One region of the Paraburkholderia sp. ZP32-5 genome, then DNA from elsewhere that is predicted to be linked to it. Evidence: predicted binding sites of a transcription regulator. Region 1 holds the regulator's gene; the other holds the start of a gene.

Evidence for each region. The regulator LexA, encoded in region 1, represses DNA repair genes until DNA is damaged. The targets are predictions, from matches to a motif close to ACTGTATNNNNATACAGT.
Region 2: the regulator LexA is predicted to act here: its motif matches at 6,437-6,454, upstream of recA (recombinase RecA).

What each region holds. Positions count from the first base shown of each region.
Region 1 covers NZ_JAJEJP010000001.1:1,834,797-1,846,493, forward strand. The annotation lists gene L0U82_RS07735 (tetratricopeptide repeat-containing sulfotransferase family protein) at 1-862, shown strand, start outside; gene L0U82_RS07740 (hypothetical protein) at 939-1,187, opposite strand; gene L0U82_RS07745 (DUF3820 family protein) at 1,420-1,647, opposite strand; gene L0U82_RS07750 (NADP(H)-dependent aldo-keto reductase) at 1,794-2,846, shown strand; gene L0U82_RS07755 (M20 family metallopeptidase) at 2,957-4,390, opposite strand; gene L0U82_RS07760 (hypothetical protein) at 4,849-5,271, shown strand; gene L0U82_RS07765 (ABC transporter permease) at 5,374-6,201, opposite strand; gene nodI (nodulation factor ABC transporter ATP-binding protein NodI) at 6,409-7,323, opposite strand; gene L0U82_RS07775 (universal stress protein) at 7,770-8,237, shown strand; gene L0U82_RS07780 (DUF2939 domain-containing protein) at 8,379-9,002, opposite strand; gene L0U82_RS07785 (hypothetical protein) at 9,121-9,465, opposite strand; gene lexA (transcriptional repressor LexA) at 9,547-10,197, opposite strand; gene L0U82_RS07795 (sulfate ABC transporter substrate-binding protein) at 10,510-11,556, shown strand.
Region 2 covers NZ_JAJEJP010000001.1:3,475,383-3,487,079, forward strand. The annotation lists gene L0U82_RS14995 (pilin) at 1-332, opposite strand, end outside; gene L0U82_RS15000 (TerC family protein) at 525-1,229, opposite strand; gene sucD (succinate--CoA ligase subunit alpha) at 1,384-2,265, opposite strand; gene sucC (ADP-forming succinate--CoA ligase subunit beta) at 2,406-3,575, opposite strand; gene L0U82_RS15015 (DUF2889 domain-containing protein) at 3,631-4,305, opposite strand; gene recX (recombination regulator RecX) at 4,443-5,237, opposite strand; gene recA (recombinase RecA) at 5,245-6,324, opposite strand; gene L0U82_RS15030 (response regulator transcription factor) at 6,590-7,402, shown strand; gene L0U82_RS15035 (sensor histidine kinase) at 7,412-8,950, shown strand; gene L0U82_RS15040 (MFS transporter) at 9,183-10,841, shown strand; tRNA gene L0U82_RS15045 (tRNA-Met) at 10,928-11,004, shown strand; gene L0U82_RS15050 (PAAR domain-containing protein) at 11,413-11,697, shown strand, end outside.

The DNA.
Region 1 (11,697 bases):
AACGGAATCGCTGGGTCTGTTCGCGCGCTTGCCCGAGTTGTTCAGCGCGGACCTGTTCGCAGCCGCGCGCGGTTTCGGCGATCCGTCGGCGGCGCCGATCTTTATCGTCGGCATGCCGCGCTCCGGCTCCACGCTGATCGAGCAGATTCTCGCGAGTCATCCGAAGGTATTCGGCGCGGGCGAACGCACCGAATTCGGCGAGGCACTCGTCACCGGTATTCGCCGTGACGCCGATGATCCGTTGCGGATCGACATCGAGGCATTGCCCGAAGGCAACCCGGCGCGCTGGCGCGCGCTTGGCGCAGATTATCTGCGGCTGATGCAGCGCGTGCGGGCGGAAATTGGCCCTGAGGTCACGCATTTCACCGACAAATATCCGTTCAACTTTATCAACGTCGGTCTGATTCATCTGGCGTTGCCCAATGCGCGTTTTATCCATAGCCGCCGTTCGCCATTGCAGACCTGTCTGTCGATTTTCTCGCGCATTTTTCACGACGTGCCGTTCGGCTACGAACTCGGTGAGCTCGGCCGTTATTACCGCGCCTACGATGCGTTGATGGCGCACTGGCGGCGCGTGCTGCCCGAAGGCGTAATGATCGAGATCGCGTATGAGGAACTGGTCGACGATCTGGAAGCGAACGTGCGTCGCATGCTCGCGCATTGCGGGCTCGAATGGGACCCGCGCTGTCTCGCGTTTCATCAGACGACGCGGCGCGTGAGCACCGCCAGTTCGGCACAGGTGCGCCGGCCGCTTTACCGGACATCGATACGACGCTGGCAGCCGCGCGAGGACTTGCTCGAGCCGTTATTGACCGCGCTCGGACCCACGCTGGCCGCGGCCGGCGATCATCTCGCGCCGTGATCAAACGTGCGTTGACGAGCGATGCCGCATCGGCGCGGCATCGACGTTGAATCGCTGAGTGGAATCAATGCGCAAATCAATGCGCGACGACGACGCCCGCGTGATGCAGCAACGGGTACACACCGACAATGAACGCCGCGTAGAGCGCGGCCATCGTCACGCCGGCCGCGGTGCCCCAGATGTCGCGCGATGCGGCGCCCTGGCGGAAATGCACGGGTAGCCCGACCAGCATATAGCCGATCACAAAGAACAGGATGACCGCGCGCACCGGCGACAGATCGTGGCCGATAAATTCAAGCACGGCGCTCAGATTGAATTGATGCATGAACAGGCGGGCAAGGATGGAAAGCGGAAGTTCGCGTGACGCGGGAATGCATTGGACTACGCGGCGAACGCATCATTCACAACGCGGCAATCTAAGCGGATTAAAGTGCACGCGCTCGCGACGCGCAAGAAAAAGACTGTATAAATTTGTACTGGCCTACATTGCTTGCAACTTGCCTGGATGACGACTTTCATCCGGCTTTGCAGTGCTTCATGCGGCTTTCACCGTGACGTCAAGGTTGCTTGCGTGAGCGGTCGCGCAGCGGATCGAGCAACGGCTTCAGACCGTTGTGATCGATCTCCTGCATCAACGCCAGCAGACGGCCGATCTCGCCGGGCGGAAAGCCCTGGCTCGCAAACCAGTTTAGATAGTGGCCGGGCAGATCGGCAATCACGCGGCCTTTATATTTCCCGTAGGGCATCACGCGTGTGACCAATAGTTCGAGTTGTTCGGGGTTCATGGTGAGCGGGTTTCGGACCGTATCCGGCTTCAAACACGGGCCGCCCGATGCCGCCCGTGGCCACGCATTCTAGCCTCGCTGCAGGTATCACGCCGACATGGTAACGTCTGCGCCTTTCCGCTCATCTCTTCAACAGGACAAGTTAAATGGAATACCGCAAGCTCGGCGACTCCGACGTTCAGGTCAGCCTGATTGGTCTCGGCACCATGACGTGGGGCGAGCAGAATACCGAGCAGGAAGCGCACGCGCAGATCGATTACGCGCTCGATCACGGCGTCAATCTGATCGACACCGCTGAAATGTATCCGGTGCCGCCGCGCGCCGAAACGCAAGGGTCGACCGAGCGTTACATCGGCACATGGCTCGCGCAGCACAAGAGCGCGCGCGAGAAGATCGTGCTCGCCACCAAGATCGCCGGACCCGCGCGTCAGCCGCACAACCCGCGTCATATCCGCGGCGAGGGCAACCAGTTCGACCGCAAGAATCTGGTCGAGGCGCTCAACGGCAGCCTCGAGCGTTTGCAGACGGATTACGTCGATCTGTATCAACTGCATTGGCCGGATCGCAGCACGATGACGTTCGGCCGTCCGTCGTATCCGTGGGTCGAGGATGCATACACGGTGCCGATCGAGGAAACGCTTTCGGTGCTCGCTGAATTCGTGAAGGCGGGCAAGGTGCGTCATATCGGTGTGTCGAACGAAACGCCGTGGGGCGTCGCGCAGTTTCTGCGCGCGGCCGAAAAGCTCGGGCTGCCGCGCATCGTCAGCATCCAGAATCCGTATAGCCTGCTGAACCGCACGTATGAAGCGGGGCTGTCCGAATACGCGCATCGCGACAACGTGGGTCTGCTCGCGTATTCGCCGCTCGCATTTGGCTGGCTGTCGGGCAAGTACGAAGGCGGTGCGCGTCCGGCCGGCGCCCGCATCACGCGGTACGAGCGCTTCGCGCGCTATAGCAAGCCGCAGGCCGTGCAGGCGACCACACGTTATGTCGAACTCGCGAAGCGCCATGGCCTGACACCTACGCAACTCGCGCTCGCGTTCGTCAATAGCCGGCCGTTTATGACCAGCAATCTGATCGGCGCGACCTCGCTCGAGCAGTTGAAGGAAAACATCGACAGCGTGCACGTGACGCTGTCGCCGGAAGTGCTCGCGGAGATCGATGCGCTGCACGAGTTGCAGCCGAATCCGGCGCCGTGATTACGATGTAATCGCGCTACGAGCGCGATATCAGCGCGACGCGTTTGAGCGGGCCTGAGTCGTTTCAACATGGCCCGCCGCGCGTCGCCTGACTATAGGCGCTGGCCGCTTCAGCTCGCGGCCTTCGCCGTCTCCGGCAGACTCGCCGCTCCCTTCGCCGATGCATACGGCGAGTTCTCGCCAAGATCCCAGAACAAACCCGCCATCATCTGCAGGCCCTCGCGCACGACCGGGCCGAGCAGGTGCTCGTTCGGTGCGTGCTGCGAGCACGCCGGGTACGAATGCGGCACCCAGATCGTCGGCAGACCGAGCGTATCGGCGAACACTTCATTCGGCAGCGTGCCGCCGAGATTCGGCAGCACCGCGGTCTTCTTGCCGGTGGTCTGTTCGAGCGATGCGATCGCCCACTGGACCCACGGATCGTCCGGATTCAGACGCGTAGCAGGCGCGCCACGTTCGACTTCGATTTCGACGAGCTGAAAGCCATGCGCATCGAGATGCGCGCGCAAATATTTGCCGAGATTTTCCCAATCGGTGCCGACGACGAAGCGCAACTGGCAATACGCGAAGGCCGATGGCGGAATCGCATTGACCGGGTTGTCCGGATTGCCGGCCTTGAGCGCCAGCACCTCGAAGCTGTTCCAGCCGAATACGCGTTCGGGCGCGCTGAGTTCCGGCTCGCCCCAGTTATCGTCGACGGCCGGGTCGCCTGGGCCGCCGCCGACTGCGATATCGGCCAGCGCGTGGCGCACCGCTTCGGGAATCGGCGGCGGACGCAAGCCGTCGACCGCGATCACGCCGCGCGCGTCGACGAGGCACGCGAGTGCATTCGCGAGCACTGTCGCCGGATTGCGCAGCAGACCACCCCAATTGCCCGAATGATGCGCGCCGTCGCGCAGGTTCAACGACAGCCTGAAATTGACGACGCCGCGCGAACCGAGAAACACGGTCGGGCGCCGCGCGGCGAGGCGTGGGCCGTCGGAGGCGATCAGCACGTCGGCGGCGAGCTCGTCGCGATGCGCGCGGCAGATCGCGTCGAGCCCTGGCGAACCGGTTTCCTCGCCCATCTCGATCAGCAGCTTCGTGTTGAAGCCGAGCTTGCCGTCGCGCGCGGCGAGCACGCTCGCGAGCGCGGCGAGATTGATCGTGTGCTGCCCCTTGTTGTCGGCGGTGCCGCGGCCGAACCAGCGCTCGCCTTCGACCGTCACGCTCCACGGCGTCAGCGGCGCGCGCCACTGGCTGTCGTAACCGCGCACGACATCGCCGTGACCGTAGATCAGTACGGTCGGCAGATGGTCGCCTTCATGGCGGTTGGCGAGCAGGAACGGACCGAAGCCGCCGACCGGGTTGTCGACGATGCGCGTGCTAAAGCCGAGGCGCTGCGCTTCCGGTGTGATTTCGTCGGTCAGATAAGAAAGCAGCAGCGCGCCGCGATCGCTTTCCTGACTTTCGGTGCGAAAACCGACGCGCCGGTTCAGGTCGGCGAGAAAGGCGCCGGATTCGAAATGCCGGGTGGCGTGGTCGATCGCCTCGGTGCGGCTCATGGGTGTCTCCAATGTGGGGGATTGGTTAGCGTTTTGACGATCGCCGAAGGCCGATGTTGGCAGGCATGCAGCGATGTCATCTCGATGGACGTCGTTGCGGACGATTCTAGAAGCGCGCCATTTTTGCCACAATGATCGTGTTTCGAAGCGTGCGTTGCCGGAAAGGCAAAGCTCGAAAGGCATCCAGCCGCAAGCGATTCGATACGCGATTGAGCGACGAACCGCACGATAAACGGGCCAAATGTCCTCCCGGAACCCGAATCACGACCTACACTGTGGTGGACGGAGCGGGCCCCGGCAACGCACGCATGACAATCACGACAACGGCGAACCAGGGACAGCACCGCCGCGTTGCTGCAACGCACACCGGCAACGGCTTTCGCCGACAAAAACAAACGCGGCGCGTTGTACCGATGGCGCGTCCGCCAACACCAAGCGATAGGACCAGGACATCATCAATGGCGCAACAGAAAACCAATCCAAAACTCGAGCAGGCACTCACGCGCGGCGATCTGGCGATCCGTCAGGCGAACTCGGCGCGAGCGACCGCGTTGCTGCGCGCGCTGGCCAAAATGATCGTCGACGCGTCGGCGACCATCGGTGTGGAGGCCTTTACGCTGATTCATGATGGCGACAAGATTTACGACCCCGCCGACGGACTGTGGCCGCAGGCGCTACTGGTCTCGCTCGATGGTCCCGTCGAGGATGCCGATCCCGACGAACTGCGTACCGTACGGCTGATCGCGGACGATCCGGGCACCGTGTTCCGGGTCGAATGGCAGCGCGCCGATGGCAAGATCGGGCGCCACGAGGGCGGCCCGTTCGCGACGGTCGCGTTCATCTCCGATGTCGAGATTCCTTGGACCGATGACGAGGATTGACCGCGGGCACTGACCACGACGATCGACCTGGCGCGGCTGCATGCGGGAAGAGCGCTGCGCGTGGTTGTGTCGAGGCCGCCTTTCGACGTTTGACGCCGATGCTTACTTCATCATCCTGCGCCGAAACAGCATCGCCGCCACGATGAAGCCGCCCACCGCATAAGCAGCCAGCACGCCCACGTGCAGCACCGCGTGATCGACCGATCGCCCGAGCATGACCGGGCGCATCAGATCGACCGCGTGCGCGAGCGGCAGCACCGCGGTCGCCGCTTGCGCGGCGGCGGGCAGTTGCGACGCGGGGAAGAACACGCCGGAAAGCAGCAGCATCGGCGTGAGCACGAGCGTCTGATAGAACATGAAAAAGTCGTACGACGGTGCGAGCGCCGTCACGACCATCGCAAGGCTCGCGAACGCGAGACCCGCGAGCACGATGATCGGTAAGCCGAGCAGCATCGACGGAAAATTCGCGTAGCCGAGCGCGCCGGCCACCAGCATGATCGCCGCGCCCGACAACACCGATTTGCTGGCCGCCCACACCACCTCGCCGAGCACGATGTCGCCGAGCGTCAACGGCGTATGCATGATCGCTTCCCACGTGCGCTGCACGTGCATGCGCGAAAAGCCCGAATACATCGACTCGAAACTCGCCGACATCATTACGCTCGACGCCACCGTGCCCGCCGCGAGAAACGAGATGTACGAGACGCCGTCGACGTGACCGACCATCAGTCCGAGCCCGAAGCCGAGACCGAACAGATAGATCATCGGGTCGGCGAGATTGCCGAACATCGATGCGATCGCGAGCTTCTTCCACACCAGATAGTTGCGCCGCCATACCGCGATCCAATTCACCGCGTTGGCGGGGAAGGCGGCGAACGGCTCTTGTGCCGATGGCGTGCCGTCGTGGGTTTCGTAGGTGCGTGCGTCCATGATTGACTCGCGGTTTGGCCGGCTATTGCGGGAGTGCTTGTGGAGTTGGTTGAGGTGCCGTTTGAGGTGCGGCTAGCTGGCTATTTTCCGCCGGCGTTTCGTGCGGTTTTCGCTTGCAGCGGTCCGCGCGGTGTATCGACATATAGGCGAGCGCGTCTTCGCCGCCGATTCCGATTGCCATTCCGATGTGTGCTCCCGTGCGCATTGTCAGTCCTGCATCTCGCGGCCGGTCAGCCGCAAAAATACGTCCTCGAGATTCGCGGGCCGATGCAGATAGCGTAGATCGGCGCGCTGTTTGAGTCGCGCATGCACGGGCTGCGCATCGTTCACGTAGCAGAACAGTGTCTCGCCGCTGATCTCGGCCCGCTCGACGAGCGGCGCGAGTTCGTCGCGCAACGCCAACGGATCGGGGCCGTAGATCTCGATCACATCGCAGCCGATTTCGGACGCGATCAGCTCATTCGGCGCACCCTCGGCGATCTTGCGCCCTTCCTCGATCACGCACAGCCGGTGACAGAGCCGCTCCGCCTCTTCCATGAAGTGGGTGGTCAGCAGAATCGTTTTGCCGCGCGTGAGCAATGAGCGCAGCCGTTCCCAGATCAGATGACGCGCCTGCGGATCGAGCCCGGTGGTCGGCTCGTCCATGATCAGTACGTCCGGATCGTTGATCAGCGCCCGTGCCAGCGTGAGGCGCCGTTTCATGCCGCCCGACAACTCGCTCACGCGCGCGTCCGCCTTGCTTTCGAGGCGCGCGAATTCGAGTAGATCCGGCACCCCCGCGCGGCATTGCGCGGCGCTCAGGCCGAAGTAGCGGCCGAACACGAGCAGGTTTTCGCGCACCGTGAAATCGGGATCGAGGTTGTCGAACTGTGGCACCACGCCGACGCGCGCCCGTGCGATGCGCGCGCGGCCGGGTATCGATTCGCCGCATAGCCGGATCGTGCCGGCGTCAGGCGCGGCGATGCCGAGCAGCATGCGCAGCGTCGTTGTCTTGCCCGCGCCGTTGGGGCCGAGCAGGCCGAAGCATTCGCCGGCATTGACATGGAATGACAAACCGTCGACGACCGTCTTTTCGCCGTAGCTTTTCCTGACCTGGTGGAATTCGATAGGGGCAGCGGACATGGATCGATCGGGGCTCCGGCGAAACGGCTAACGCGCGCGATAGGGATGCGGGAGTGCATTGTCGGAATGCTCGCGCAAGCCACTCATTCTAAGGTATTGGCCATTGACGCGAGTCGACGTCCGGGAACGGGTTATGCGTGTGATTCCGGTGCGGGTGTTGATGGCTGTGCGGGCCACGCGGCGCGTGGTCGTGTTCACGCGTTCACGACGGCGAGTCCACGTCGTCGAAGGCGAATCGGCGTATCACCCGTTGCCGAGTCAACGTTCGGCCATGAGGTTTTGCATTGCCGCATCCTTGTGCAGCACCGCGGGATTTTGCCCAACGCTTGTGCGAATCGGATCAGTCGCCCCGACCCCGCACCTGGCGTTTTCCATCTCTTGCAAGCCGAATTGCGGCGCACCATGATTGATTCAGACCGCGCTTTCCGCGCGAACGGAGAAAAACGATGGCGAGCTACCAGAAAATCCTGCTGTGTTACGACGGCTCGCGCGAAGGCCGCAAAGCACTGCGTTGCGGCGCCGATCTGGCGTTGGATCTGAAGGCGGAAACGCATCTGCTGTCGGTCGTCGACATGCGTTCGAGTATTGCGCAAAGCGCGGGTCTGCTAACCGACGTCGCCTGCGGCAGTTTTGAAAAAACCGCCCGTGAGATTCTGCAGGAAGGCGTGAACTGGCTGACCGAGCGTGGCGTGAGCGCGCAAGGGCACTTCGCATTCGGTCATCCGATCGACGAGATCGCCAATCTCGCCAATGAACTGCAAGTCGATCTCGTGGTGGTCGGCCATCGCTGCCGGACCGGCTTGTCGCGTTGGTGGATGGGGGCTGGCAATACGCCGCTGCTCGATCGGATTTCGTGCAGCATCCTGGTGGCCTGTTCGTCCGGACAGGAACAGCAACAGGCCGCCGCTGCGTGATCGAGCGTTACTGCGTCGGGTGTTGCCGCATCGGGCGTTGCCGTATTTGCCACATCCGCTACATCCCATACCGCATTGTGTTCTCGCGTGACTGAGCGTCGCTGCTCAGCCACGCATCATCCTTCCCGCCAAACCACCCGGTCACTCGTTCAGATTGATTGCGGCGAGCTTCCACGTAACGAGCCCCTCGCGCTGAAAGACCGCCGAGTAATTCGTATTGCCTTCGCCGCGCCGAAACGTGATGACGAATTCGTTGAGGCTGCGATAACCGGCCGTGCTTTGGCGCGCGGGCGGAGCCGAATTCGCGGCCGGCGCCGCTGGGGCTTCGCTGCCAGTGGAGGCTTGCGGGGCCGCCGGCTGCTCACCCGGGGTGCCGCGCGGCGGCATGCCGTTCAGCAAGGCCGCGACGCCGTCTGGTGTCGCATACGCATCGACGAGCGGACCGATCAGCGTCACGCCGATGACCGCGCCAATGGTTGCCAGCTTGTTACCGCCATCCGCTTCGAGCCGGTGCGTCAGCATGTCGGCCACCTGCTGCTTGAGGCTGGCGCGCAACGCGGGAAAGTCCACGTACTGGTTGACCGTTTGCACGTCTCGCGCGTCGGCCGCGCGTTTGAGATTGTTGACCGCGAGATAGGGCGATGCATAAACATAGCCCAGTGCGGCAATCACGATGACCACGATCAGCGTGATCAGCAGTGGCCGGGTGGCGCTGCCCTGGATGCGTTTCGGAATGCGCTTCGAAGTGCGTTTCTGAACTTTCATCGGATGGGACTCCCCGGTCGGTTGTGATCCAGCATGGACCACGGCGAGGTCGAAACGATCCCATACGACACGAATATCCAGGCACTGGAACTTCACCCGGGATCCGCTCAGGCTTCGCTCACGCTTCGAACACCGCGCCGTGCATGTTGGCTTCGTCGGCAATGCAACGATCGATCATACGACATACCGCGTCGACCGTACCCACCATAATCAACCGCGACGGTCCGTGGTAGACCCGCACCGGCGCGCGCCGGGCCGGCTCGGCCATGTTCAGGCCCGCGTTCAGCGACACGCGCGCGAATGCCGGCAACGACGACGGCAGGCCCGCGGCTTCCGTGGGCTCGTCGAACAACGACGGCGTGTGAGCCGCGGGCGCTTCGATCGGTGAGCAGGGTGTGAGCTTGCGCAGATGGCGCAGACGGCCGAACTGGCGAAAAGGCAGCAGGCGGGCAAGGCGTTCCATGAATCTCTCCAGGCGATGCGACGTGAATGCGGCTTGGGTGGGACAAACCGGTGCGGGCGGTTCGGCGGATGCAACCGGGAATCAGAACTCGCCCGGGCGGATCAGCCCAACCGCGATGCCTTCGAGCGCGAAATCCGCGCTGCCGGTTTCCACGAAGATGTTGTCGTAATCGGGGTTCTCGGCGATCAGCTCGATACCGTTCGGCCGGCGCTTCAGGCGCTTGACCGTCACGTCGTCGCCAAGCCGCGCAATGATGATCTGGCCGTCCTTCGCTTCGCTGCGCTTTTGCACCGCGAGCAGGTCGCCGTCGAGAATGCCCGCGTCGCGCATCGACAGGCCGCGCACTTTCAGCAGGTAATCGGGCTTGCTCGAGAACAGCGCCGGGTCGCACGCGTAGTGCTGCGAGATATGTTCCTGCGCGAGGATCGGACTACCCGCCGCGACCCGCCCGATTAGCGGCAGCGACAACTGCATCAGGCTTGCATGCGGCAGCGTGAACTGATGCGGCGCCTCGTCCTGGCCGGTCAGCAGCCGAATGCCGCGCGATGCGCCGGCCGCGAGTTCGATCACGCCCTTGCGAGCCAGCGCGCGCAGATGTTCCTCCGCGGAATTGGCCGAGCTGAAGCCGAGTTCGGCGGCGATTTCGGCGCGCGTGGGCGGAAACCCGGTGCGCTCGATCGCGCGGCGGATCAGTTCGAAAACCTGCTGCTGTCGTGCGGTGAGTTTTGTCATGGCCACTGTATGTATGAACAGGTGACTGTATTTTTATACAGTATTCGGCGCAATTCAAGCTTTACTTTAAGTTCGTCGTGACGACCGCGCCGCAGCGTCGCTGATGGGCGTCATCACAGCCTTTCTGGCGCCTCAGCAGCAGATATCTCTGCCGTTACCACTTTTGCGTATAAAAAAATGAAGAAACATTATTTTTAACTATGAAGGCGGATCGATAGACTGGCCTCCGGCTTGGCGCTCATGTGCACGTGACCGCGACGCAAAACAACATCAGACGCTCATCAGCGGATCATCACGCGGAGAAAAGTTGACATGAACCATCGGCATACGGGGCTTGCGGCACGGGGCAGGAAACTCATCGCGGCACTCGCCGTCGGCGCGGCAGGCGCGCTCGGCCTCGTCGGCGCAAGCGGCACGGCGCACGCCAACACGACGCTGCTGAACGTTTCCTACGATCCGACCCGCGAGCTGTATCAGGACATCAATCAGGCGTTCGGCAAGGAATGGAAGGCGAAGACCGGCGAGACGGTCACCTTCAAGCAGTCGCACGGCGGCTCGGGCGCGCAGGCGCGTTCGGTGCTCGATGGGCTGCAGGCCGATGTCGTGACGCTCGCGCTCGCCTACGACATCGACGCGCTCGCGAACAAGGGTCTCGTCGACAAGAACTGGCAGAAGCGCCTGCCCGATAACGCGTCGCCGTACACGTCGACGATCGTGTTCCTCGTGCGCAAAGGCAATCCGAAGCACATCAAGGACTGGGACGATCTGGTGAAGCCGGGCGTGTCGATCGTCACGCCGAATCCGAAGACCTCGGGCGGCGCGCGCTGGAACTATCTGGCCGCGTGGGCCTACGCCGAACATCAGCCGGGCGGCAATGCGCAGAAGGCGAAAGAGTTCGTCGGCAAGCTCTACAAGAATGCGGGCGTGCTCGATTCGGGCGCGCGCGGCGCGACCACCAGCTTCGTGCAGCGCGGTATCGGCGACGTGCTGATCGCGTGGGAAAACGAAGCGTTCCTGTCGCAGAAGGAGTTCGGCGCCGACAAGTTCGAGATCGTCGTGCCGTCGGTGAGCATCCTCGCGGAGCCGCCGGTCGCGGTGGTCGACAAGGTCGTCGATAAGCACGGCACGCGCAAGCTCGCCGAAGCGTATCTGAACTTCCTCTATAGCGAGGAGGGCCAGGAGATCGGCGCGCGCAACTTCTATCGTCCGCGCTCGACCAAGGTGCCGGCCGAGCTGACCGCGAAGTTTCCGAAGCTGAAGCTGTACACGATCGACGATTCGTTCGGCGGCTGGGCCAATGCGCAGAAGACCCATTTCGCGGACGGCGGCGTGTTCGATTCGATCTACCAGCCGCAGTGACGGGCAGGGCGCCGGGGTCCGGACACCGCAAATTCGGACATCGGCGGCGGGACGCGGGAAGCGTGGCTTCCCGCCAGTTTTTTCCGGCGCGCTCGCGGGAGCGCGCTGTCGACTGGCCGGATCCCCCGGCTAGCCGCGCAA
Region 2 (11,697 bases), 1.6 Mb from region 1:
TCGACGTTGCGCGTCGCAGGCGGCGAAGCATAACCGCCGCCGAATGCATTGCCGCTCGCGGCGTTCTCGGCCACCGACAGCCGCGCGGAAGAAGCCAGCGATAAGCCCTCGCCCACCCGGCTGCGCGCCAGATAGTCCTGATACGCAGGGATCGCATAGGCGGCAATCACCCCAACGATTGCGAGCACGATCATCAGCTCGATCAGCGTGAAGCCGACGCCGCAACGGCGGCACGCACGCGCAAACCGCGCGCGCCAGTTCGCACGCCAGCGCGCGCAGCGCGACGAAGACGTCGCTTGAGAATAAGGGGAATAGGGCAAGGTGACGGTCATCGGCAGACTCCTGATACGAAAAACGCCTGCCCCACGGATCGGGAACAGGCGTTTCCATCGTAGCGAGCCCGGCTCGCGTCTTACAGTCAGCCAGATGGCCAATGTTGCATCGGCGCGGTGAGGGCGGCGCTTAGGCCGCATGCATCGGCCCGTGCTCGCGTTGCAACCAACTCGAGACTCAAAACTGGAGACTCAAAGCGCGGCGCGTCTCGCATTGCGCCGCTTCAGCAGATAACCGACGACCACGACGAACAGTGCACCCGCGATGCTCATCCCATATTCGGCGGCGGGCGTATCGAGGATCGGCCAACGGTCGCCGGCGGGGTCGTTGACCATCAGACCGCCCGCGATCCAGCCAAGCAGCGCCGCGCCGAGCAGCACGATGACCGGGAAGCGGTCGAGCAGCTTCAGAATCAGCTGGCTGCCCCACACGATCAGCGGAATGCTCACCACGAGTCCGAAGATCACGAGCGCCAACCGATGCTCCTGCTCCGCGCCCTCGGCCGCGCCGGCAATTGCGATCACGTTGTCGAGGCTCATCACCGCGTCCGCGACGATGATCGTCTTGATCGCCGAGATCAGCTTGTCGGCGGGCTTCACGTTCTCATGCACGTCGTGCGCGGGCGCGAGCAGACGCACGCCGATCCACAGCAACAGCAAGCCGCCGGTGAACTTCAGAAGCGGCACGTCGAGCAGCGCGACCGCGAACGCGATCAGCACGACGCGCAGCAGGATCGCGCCGGCTGTCCCCCATAGCACGCCGCGCACGCGCTGCGCGGGCGGCAGATTGCGGCACGCCAGCGCGATCACGACCGCGTTGTCGCCACCGAGCAGGATGTCGATCACGATGATCTGGAAGACCGCGCCCCAGTTGAGCGTCGTGAAAAATTCAAGCATGAGAAAACCGGAAGAAAGCTGACGCGTGGACACGAACGCGGACGAAAAAAAGCGGGGGAGTCTGCACTCCCCCGCTTTTCGGGACCGCCCGCTCACGAAAGGACTTCGTAAGCGTATCAAAACCGCGCCGCTACGGCACGCGAATTTCTTCGATTTACAGCATCGCCTTCAGAAGACGCGCCATTTCCGACGGGTTCTTCGTGACCTTGATACCGCATGCGTCCATGATTTCCAGCTTCGCTTCAGCGGTGTCAGCACCGCCCGAGATCAGCGCGCCGGCATGGCCCATGCGCTTGCCCGGAGGCGCCGTGACGCCAGCGATGAAGCCAACCACCGGCTTCTTCATGTTGTCCTTGATCCAGTGCGCGGCGTTCGCTTCGTCCGGACCGCCGATCTCGCCGATCATGATGACGGCGTCCGTTTCCGGATCGTCGTTGAACATCTTCATCACGTCGATGTGCTTCAGACCGTTGATCGGATCGCCACCGATACCGACTGCCGACGACTGGCCGAGGCCGATCGCGGTCAGCTGGCCGACTGCTTCATACGTCAGCGTGCCCGAACGCGACACGACGCCGATGCGGCCCTTGCGGTGGATGTGACCCGGCATGATGCCGATCTTCAGTTCGTCCGGCGTGATCGTGCCCGGGCAGTTCGGTCCGAGCAGCAGTGTCTTGCGGTTTTCCGCGCGCATGCGAGCCTTGAGCTCGATCATGTCGCGGACGGGAATGCCTTCCGTGATACAGATCGCGAGATCCAGATCGGCTTCGACTGCTTCCCAGATCGCAGCTGCAGCACCTGCCGGCGGAACGTAAATCACCGACACGGTCGCGCCCGTCTCAGCCTTGGCTTCAGCGACGCTCGCGTAGATGGGAATGCCTTCGAAATCTTCGCCGGCCTTCTTCGGGTTCACGCCCGCGACGTACGCTTCGCGGCCGTTTGCGTATTCACGGCAAGCACGCGTGTGGAACTGACCGGTCTTGCCGGTGATGCCCTGCGTGATGACCTTGGTGTCTTTGTTAATCAGAATCGACATGTATTGACCTCTGTTCGTTTGGCGTCGCGCGGTAGCGCCATTCGGCGCGATGTTTCACGCCTGTGTCGCTTGCGCGCCGCCACTCGTCAACTTGGCAAATGCGCTGGTAAATGCGCCTGTAAATCCGCTGGAGCTTTGGCTTACGCCTTGCCCGAAGCAGCCGCGACGACCTTCTGAGCCGCTTCTTCCATGCTGTCCGCCGAGATGATCGGCAGACCGGATTCGGCGAGCATCTTCTTGCCCAGGTCTTCGTTCGTGCCCTTCATGCGGACCACGAGCGGCACCTTCAGCGACACGGCCTTCGACGCCGCGATCACGCCTTCCGCGATCACGTCGCAGCGCATGATGCCGCCGAAGATGTTGACCAGGATCGCGGTCAGGTTCGGGTTCTTCAGCATGATCTTGAACGCTTCGGTGACCTTCTCGGTCGTAGCTCCTCCGCCGACGTCGAGGAAGTTCGCCGGTTCGCCGCCGAACAGCTTGATGGTGTCCATCGTTGCCATTGCGAGGCCAGCGCCGTTCACGAGGCAGCCGATGTTGCCGTCGAGAGAGATGTACGCGAGATCGAACTTCGACGCTTCGATTTCAGCCGGATCTTCTTCGTCCAGATCGCGGTAAGCGACGATTTCCGGGTGACGGAACAGCGCGTTCGAGTCGAAGTTGAACTTCGCGTCGAGTGCGATGACCTTGCCGTCGCCGGTCAGGATCAGCGGGTTGATTTCGGCGAGCGACGCGTCGGTTTCCCAGAACGCCTTGTACAGACCTTGCAGGATCGCGCGAGCTTGCGGCAGCGAAGCGGCGGGCACGCCGATCTTCGTTGCAAGCTCGTCGGCTTCGGAATCCTTCAGGCCGGTCGACGGGTCGACAGCGATCTTGTGGATCAGCTCGGGCGTCTTTTCCGCGACTTCTTCGACGTCCATGCCGCCTTCGCTCGATGCCATCACGACGATCTTCTGCGACACGCGGTCGATCACCAGGCCGACATACAGTTCCTTCTTGATGTCAGCGCCTTCTTCGATCAGCAGGCGATTCACCTTCTGGCCTTCCGGGCCGGTCTGGTGCGTGACGAGTTGCATGCCGAGGATCTGGTTCGAGTATTCACGAACCTGTTCCAGCGACTTGGCAACCTTCACGCCGCCGCCCTTGCCACGGCCACCCGCGTGGATCTGAGCCTTCACGACCCAAACCGGGCCGCCGAGCTCTTCCGCGGCCTTGACCGCATCATCCACCGAGAAGACCGGCTTGCCGCGCGGTACCGCGACGCCGAATTTCCGCAGGATTTCCTTACCCTGGTACTCGTGAATCTTCATGCGTGATTCCCTTCAGTCTGAGAGTTGGATTGAACTTCGTTTCCGTTGCCGCCGTTCAGGCCGACACGTTGCCGCTTTCTTCGCGGCTCGCCGCGTCGTCCGCCGCAGCCGCGCGCTCCACCGAATGCGGTGCGTGGCCATACCAGCGCGGATAAAACTGTTTCACCGCCTCGCCGTCGAAACGCAGCGCGTGGCAGCGTCCCAACTGGAATGGCGGTTTGTCGTTGGAATGTTCGCCCGTGCCGTTCGACGATCTGTCTGCGGAACCCGCGTTCTCGCCTGGCGTGCTGTCATTGGTGTTCCATACCTCGCCGGCGAACGCCTGGATCGCGGCGGTCGGCAGGATTGCGCACAACTCGGTGAGATGCGTGCAACCGGCCGTACCGGCCAGCAAACGGGCGGCATCGCGACGGAAGTTGTGGAACAGATTGAGCCCGATGAGGGCACGGTAGGCGGGATTGCTGGCCTGGCACAACCCTGGATAGGGCACCCAGTCGGACGACGCCTCGGCGTCGACGACATTGAGCTTGCGATCGATGGTGATGCGAAGCCAGAGTTCATGGATCGGCTGACCATTGGGCCGGACACCCGACGCAAGCGCTACATCGCGCGGCTTTTCGTCGGTGAGGCACGCTTCCACATCCCACAGGCCGTCGGCTCGCTCGTAAGCTTCCGCTCTGATTGCGCGACGATGGCGCAACTGACGGGATACTGGCGGGGAAAGCGACATGCGGGAAGGAAAGGCCGGATTGGAAAACTTATGGATTTTAGCATAACGGGTATTCGGGATACCCCGCAATGCGCAAGGCCGGCCGCTGGCTCGGGGCGCGGGGTTGCCGCCCGCGCAGCCGCGCCGGTACCGCCGCGCTAATCGCCGCTGTCCATCTCGTCGATACCTTTGAGGATCTTGCCGATCGTCGCGCCGGAAAAACCGCGCGACGCGAGAAAGCGCGCCTGCTTCGCACGCTCGGCCGGCGTTTGCGGAAGCTCGCCGAACTTCTTGCGCCACACAGCCAGCGCGCGCGTGAGTTCGGTGTCGCGTAATTGCGCGGTGGCCTCTTCGACCAGCGCCGGGTTCAGCGCGTGCTGTTTCAGTTCACCGAGGATGCGGCTCGTACCGAGCCGTGAAGCGCGCCGGTGAATCAGACTTTCCGCGAAGCGTGAATCGGAGAGCCAGTTCTCGGCTTCCAGTGAGTCGAGCACCGTGTCGAGCGAATCGGTTTCCTCGACATAAGGTTGGAGCTTGCGCGCGAGTTCGGCGCGGCTGTATTCGCGTCGCGACAGATAACCGAGCGCGCGCCCTTTTAGCGAGCGCGCTGGACGCTGGGATTTTCTGCTGTCGTCTTCGTCGGACTGCCCCGGCTTAGCTTCGCCGGGTTGGCGGCGCGAACGGGTGTAGGTGACTTCGGCAGCAGCTTCGGAACTGGTGTCGGGAAACCCCGCGCCAGATGATGATGAGGAAGGTGATGCGGAGGATTCGGATCGTGTACGCCGCGAGCCTCGGCCCGCGGCGCGATCGTGTGCGTCGAATGATTCGAACGGATCGAATGGATCGCCAGCGGATGAGGCATCGCGATCGGACGCTCCACCCGCTGTGTCGCGCGGGCCGTCCGGATAGCGTCCGGAGTTGGAACCAGACAGCGGCCGGCCTTTGCGTATCACGTGATGCTTACTCTTCTTCGCCCGCGATTTCTTCAGCGTCTGCGCCGGCCACGGCATCTGCCATCGCGGTGACGCCCAGCGATTCGCGGATGCGGTTTTCGATTTCACGAGCGATGTCCGGATTTTCGCGCAGGAATTCACGCGCGTTGTCCTTGCCCTGACCGATCCGCTCGCCGCTGTAGCTGTACCAGGCGCCAGCCTTGTCGACGATCTTCGCCTGCACGCCGAGATCGATGATTTCGCCCTGACGCGAAATACCCTCGCCGTACAGGATGTCGAAAATCGCTTCGCGGAACGGCGGCGACACCTTGTTCTTGACGACCTTCACGCGCGTTTCGTTGCCGATCACTTCGTCGTTCTTCTTGATCGAACCGATGCGGCGAATATCCAGACGCACCGACGCGTAGAACTTCAGCGCATTACCGCCCGTGGTGGTTTCCGGATTGCCGAACATCACGCCGATCTTCATACGGATCTGGTTGATGAAGATCACGAGGCAGTTCGTGCGCTTGATCGTGCCAGTGAGCTTACGCAGCGCCTGCGACATCAGACGTGCCTGCAGACCCGGCAGCGAGTCGCCCATTTCGCCTTCGATTTCGGCCTTCGGCACCAGCGCCGCGACCGAGTCGATCACGATCATGTCGATCGAGCCCGAACGCACCAGCGCGTCGGCGATTTCGAGCGCCTGTTCGCCGGTGTCCGGCTGCGAGACCAGCAGATCGGAGACGTTCACGCCGAGCTTGCCCGCGTATTGGATGTCGAGCGCGTGTTCCGCGTCGATAAACGCCGCGGTGCCGCCGAGCTTCTGCATTTCGGCGATGACCTGCAGCGTCAGCGTGGTTTTACCGGACGATTCCGGACCGTAGATTTCGACCACGCGGCCACGCGGTAGACCGCCGACGCCCAGTGCGATGTCGAGGCCGAGCGAGCCGGTCGACACAACCTGAATGTCTTCGACTGCCTCACCTGCGCCGAGCCGCATGACCGACCCTTTGCCGAACTGCTTTTCGATCTGCGCGAGCGCGGCGGCAAGTGCCTTGCTCTTTTCAGCAGTCAGTCCAGCCGAGCCTTTCTTGCTTTCTTCCATGAATCGTCCTTTGCTATGATGAACGGCGTCTGAGGCAGGTGTGCGCCCGGGTTTCAGCCGGTTGTGGCATGTTCCCGAGGCTATTCGAGTGAACAGCACACGAAACGCAGACACTGTATAAAAAAACAGTAGTTTTGGCAAGCACGATTGTTATGCGAACACGCATTTTTACTGTCGCGCCGCCCAACTACCCATAAATGATTTCGGAGACCGCTGCGCGCCCGGGGCGAACCCCACGGTGCCGGCAAAGCCAGGCTGGCGCATCATGCGAATTCTGATTGCCGAAGACGACAGCATACTCGCGGACGGTCTGGTTCGATCACTCCGCCAATCGGCCTATGCGGTCGATCACGTGAAAAGCGGCGTGGAAGCCGATACCGCGTTGTCAATGCAGACGTTCGACCTATTGATCCTCGATCTGGGCCTGCCGCGCATGTCCGGACTCGAAGTGCTGCGCCGCCTGCGCGCGCGCAATTCGAACCTGCCCGTGCTGATCCTGACCGCCGCCGATAGCGTCGACGAACGCGTCAAGGGGCTCGACCTCGGCGCCGACGATTACATGGCCAAACCCTTCGCGCTCAACGAACTCGAAGCGCGCGTGCGCGCGCTGACCCGGCGCGGCGCGGGCGGCGGTCCGACGGTGGTGCGGCACGGCTCGCTGACGTTCGATCAGATCGGCCGGATCGCCTACGTGAACGACCAGGTGATCGATCTGTCGGCGCGCGAACTCGGCCTGCTCGAAGTGCTGCTGCAGCGGATCGGCCGGCTGGTGTCGAAGGAACAGCTCGTCGATCACCTGTGCGAATGGGGCGAGGAAGTCAGCAACAACGCAATCGAAGTCTACGTGCACCGGCTGCGCAAGAAGATCGAGCCGAGCGGGGTGCGCATCATTACCGTGCGCGGCCTTGGCTACTGCCTCGAAAAAGCGGCGCCGCCGGCGAATGCGAGTTCCGCGGCGAACACCGGCGCGCCCTCGCCCGGCGCCGAGCCGCCGCAGCCACCCCCGCCAACCCAACCGGCCCAACCGTCCGCCGCGCCGTCCTCCGGCACGATGCCGGCGAGCCATCACTATAAGTAGAGGGCCGCGATGTCCGCACGCGCTGATCGCGCCACGGCGCACGCGGCGGACCTCGACGAGGCGCGCGACGCGCGCTACGCCAATCCGTTCGCTCCGCCCGACGAGACCGAAGCCGCCGCCGAGGCGCGTCCGCGCTCGCTGTTCGGCGAAATTCTCGACTGGATGCTCGCGCCGCTGCTGCTGCTGTGGCCGATGAGTCTCGCGGTCACCTATCTGGTCGCGAAATCGATCGCGAACAGCCCGTTCGATCGCGCGCTCGAAACCGATGCCTACGTGCTCGCGCGCCAGATCCATCCGGTCAATGGCGTCGCGGAGCTGTCGCTGCCCGAATCCACGCGCGACTTCCTGCGCGCCGACAACGTCGACAGCGTGTTCTTTCAGGTGCTCGGCACGCGCGGCGAACTCGTCGCCGGCGAGCGCGACATGCCGCTGCCGCACGAGGAAGACCGTCCGCAAGCTGGCATCGTCGAATTTCGCGATGACGTGCTGCGCGGCAACGACATCCGCGTCGCCTACACGACCGTCGAGTTTCCGCAGACGCCGGGCGCGCAGCCGGTGCTCGTGCAGGTCGCCGAAACGCTCGACAAACGCAGCCAGCTCGCCAACGACATCATCAAGGGCGTGATCCTGCCGCAGTTCGTGATCCTGCCGCTCGCGATCCTGCTGGTGTGGTTCGGGCTGTCGCGCGGGCTCGCGCCGCTGCATGCGCTGCAGGCGCATATCCGCGCGCGCCGCCCGGATGATTTATCGCCGCTCGAAGCACAGCGCGCGCCGCCCGAAATCGAGCCGCTCGTGACCTCGTTTAACGACCTGCTCACGCGCCTCGAACAGAATATGGAGCTGCAGAAGCGCTTTATCGCGGACGCCGCGCATCAGATGAAAACGCCGCTCGCCGGCCTGCGCACCCAGGCCGAGCTGGCGTTGCGTCAGAACGCGTCGGCGGAGGTGCATCGCTCGCTCGAACAGATCGCGACGAGTTCCGAGCAGGCGGCGCGGCTCGTCACGCAGTTGCTCGCGCTTGCGCGCGCGGAGAACCGGCGCTCCGGACAGATCTTCACGCCGGTCGAGCTCGGCGAGCTGGCACGTAGCGCGGTGCGCGAATGGGTGCAGCCAGCGCTCGCGAAGCAGATGGACCTCGGCTACGAGGCGCCCGACGAGCCGGTTGAAGTCGCCGGCAATCCGGTGATGCTGCGCGAAATGCTATCGAACCTGATCGACAACGCGATCCGCTACACACCGGCGGGCGGGCGCATCACCGTGCGGGTCCGGCACGACGCGGCCGCGCGCCTCGTGCACCTGGAAGTCGAGGACACCGGGCTCGGCATTCCCGCGGCCGAACGCTCGCGCGTGGTCGAGCGCTTCTACCGGATTCTCGGCCGCGAGGGCGACGGCAGCGGCCTCGGACTTGCGATCGTCCGCGAGATCACCGCGATGCACGGCGGCGAGCTGACGATCGACGATAACGTCTATCAGGACTCGCCACGGCTGGCGGGAACGCTCGTGCGTGTCAGCTTGCATCTGCTGGAACGGGGGCGGGACTTACCCTAACGGGCGCCGAACGTCAGCCACGCCCAGCGCGTGATTTTGAGATACTTCCACGCATGTTGCGAGAAATTCCGCGCACGTTGCCCGGAATTGGATGCTGATTCACCGGCTTACCGGACTACCCTACCTCCCCTCGCCACGTCAGAACGACGTAAGTTTCCACTCCAATAATCGGTTGCACGGAAACGCCCGAGCCGGCGATTCCGCCTGCATATCAAATATTTGGAGACGACATATGGCTACCGTTGGCGGGCACATCTCGCCCGTGCCGATGACGCGCGATGAGAAGCGGGTGATCTTCGCATCGTCGCTGGGTACGGTGTTCGAGTGGTACGACTTTTATCTGGCCGGCTCGCTGGCGGCCTTCATCAGCAAGAGCTTCTTCTCCGGCGTCAATCCGACCGCCGGCTTCATCTTCACGCTGCTCAGCTTTGCAGCGGGCTTCGCGGTGCGGCCATTCGGCGCGATCGTGTTCGGGCGGCTCGGCGACATGGTCGGGCGCAAGTACACGTTCCTCGTCACAATCATCATCATGGGCCTGTCGACGTTCCTCGTCGGCTTCCTGCCCGGCTATGCGGCGATCGGCATTGCGTCGCCGGTGATCTTCATCGCGATGCGGCTGCTGCAAGGTCTCGCGCTCGGCGGCGAGTACGGCGGCGCCGCGACCTACGTGGCCGAACACGCGCCGGCTGGCCGCCGCGGCTTCTACACCGCGTGGATCCAGACCACCGCGACGCTCGGCCTGTTCCTGTCGCTGCTCGTGATTCTCGGCGTGCGCACGCTGATGGGCGAGGATTCGTTCGGTGCGTGGGGCTGGCGCATTCCGTTCATCGTGTCGATCCTGCTGCTTGCCGTTTCGGTGTGGATCCGTCTGCAACTGCATGAGTCGCCGGTGTTCGAGCGCATCAAGGCCGAGGGCAAGACCTCGAAGGCGCCGCTCTCCGAAGCGTTCGGCCAGTGGAAGAACCTGAAGGTCGTGATTCTGGCGCTGCTCGGCCTGACCGCCGGCCAGGCCGTCGTGTGGTACACGGGCCAGTTCTACACGCTGTTCTTCCTCACGCAGACGCTGAAGGTCGACGGCACCAGCGCGAACATCATGATCGCGCTCGCACTGCTGATCGGCACGCCGTTCTTCCTGTTCTTCGGCTCGCTGTCGGATCGTATCGGCCGCAAGCCGATCATCATGGCCGGTCTGCTGATCGCCGCGGTGACGTACTTCCCGCTCTTCAAGGCGCTCACGCATTACACGAACCCGGCGCTCGAAGCGGCGACCGCGAAGTCGCCGATCGTCGTGATCGCCGATCCGTCGGAGTGCTCGTTCCAGTTCAACCCGGTGGGTACGGCGAAGTTCACGACCTCGTGCGACATCGCGAAGGGCGCACTGTCGCGAGCCGGTCTGAACTATGACAACGTCGCGGCGCCGGCCGGCACGATCGCGCAGATCCGGGTCGGCGACGTCGTCGTCAACACGTTCGACGGACGCGCCGCCGATGCGAAGGACCAAACCAAGGTATTCGAGAAGACGCTCGCCAGCACGCTGAAGGCCGCCGGCTATCCACCGAAGGCCGATCCGGCGCAGATCAACTGGCCGATGAGCATCGTGGTGCTGACGATCCTCGTGATCTACGTGACGATGGTCTACGGACCGATCGCCGCGATGCTGGTCGAGATGTTCCCGACGCGGATCCGCTATACGTCGATGTCGCTGCCGTATCACATCGGCAATGGCTGGTTCGGCGGCTTCCTGCCGGCGACCGCGTTCGCGATCGTCGCGGCGAAGGGCAACATCTACTCGGGGCTGTGGTATCCGATCGTGATCGCGGTCATCACTTTCGTGATCGGCATGCTGTTCGTGCGGGAGACCAAGGACTCGGATATCTACGCGCAGGACTGATGTCCGGGCAAGCTGGCATACGTTGAAAAAGATGGCGGCCGGGGGTTGACATCCTCCGGCCCCGTCAGCATAATCTCGCTTCTTTCGGCGAATTAGCTCAGTCGGTTAGAGCGACGGAATCATAATCCGCAGGTCCGGGGTTCGAGTCCCTGATTCGCCACCAGTTTCAAGGAAAAGCCGCTGTCCCACAAGGACAGCGGCTTTTTTGCTTTGTGCGTCGGTGAGCCATCTTGCACAAACTGCCGCGTCTCTACTGCAACCGCCTAGGCGTCTACCTGCGCCTTATCCGCAATGGGCGGGAGATGAAACGGTCCTTACGCACAAAGGACTATCAACGGGCTAAGCGCTGGGCTCTTGCCTTCAATCTGGAACTGGCCTTGAACAAGCCCAAAGCGCCCAACCTCGCCGATTTCGATCTCTCCGAGGCCGCCCGCCAGTTTGATGTTGTGCGTTGGCAGCCCCCAAAAAACCAAACCAGGCGGTCTTTTAACGGCGGCGCTCGCTCCGCTCGCGCAGCGCTTTCCTCATACCTATGTAAAGTGATGCAAATCCCGAACTCCAAGGGAGTCTCATGCGTCGGAATTACTTGCTTCAAGGTGATAAATCGTCTGTTGGCGGCGTAGTCATAGAAGGCATAGACGGCATGTCCAACGATGGCAGATTGTTGGCGTTCATCGGGGCTGCGGTTTCGTGCCCCGCCTGCAATACAACCGGCCACATTGTCGCAGCCGGCCCACGCTGGCCGGGTAATTTGATGGGAAAAGAGGCCGCGCTCGATGGCGATCTTTGCGCCTGTCATTGCTCGCCGCAACCGACCATGGTCGCGTCAAACGCGAGTATGGGTCAATCGTTCGAG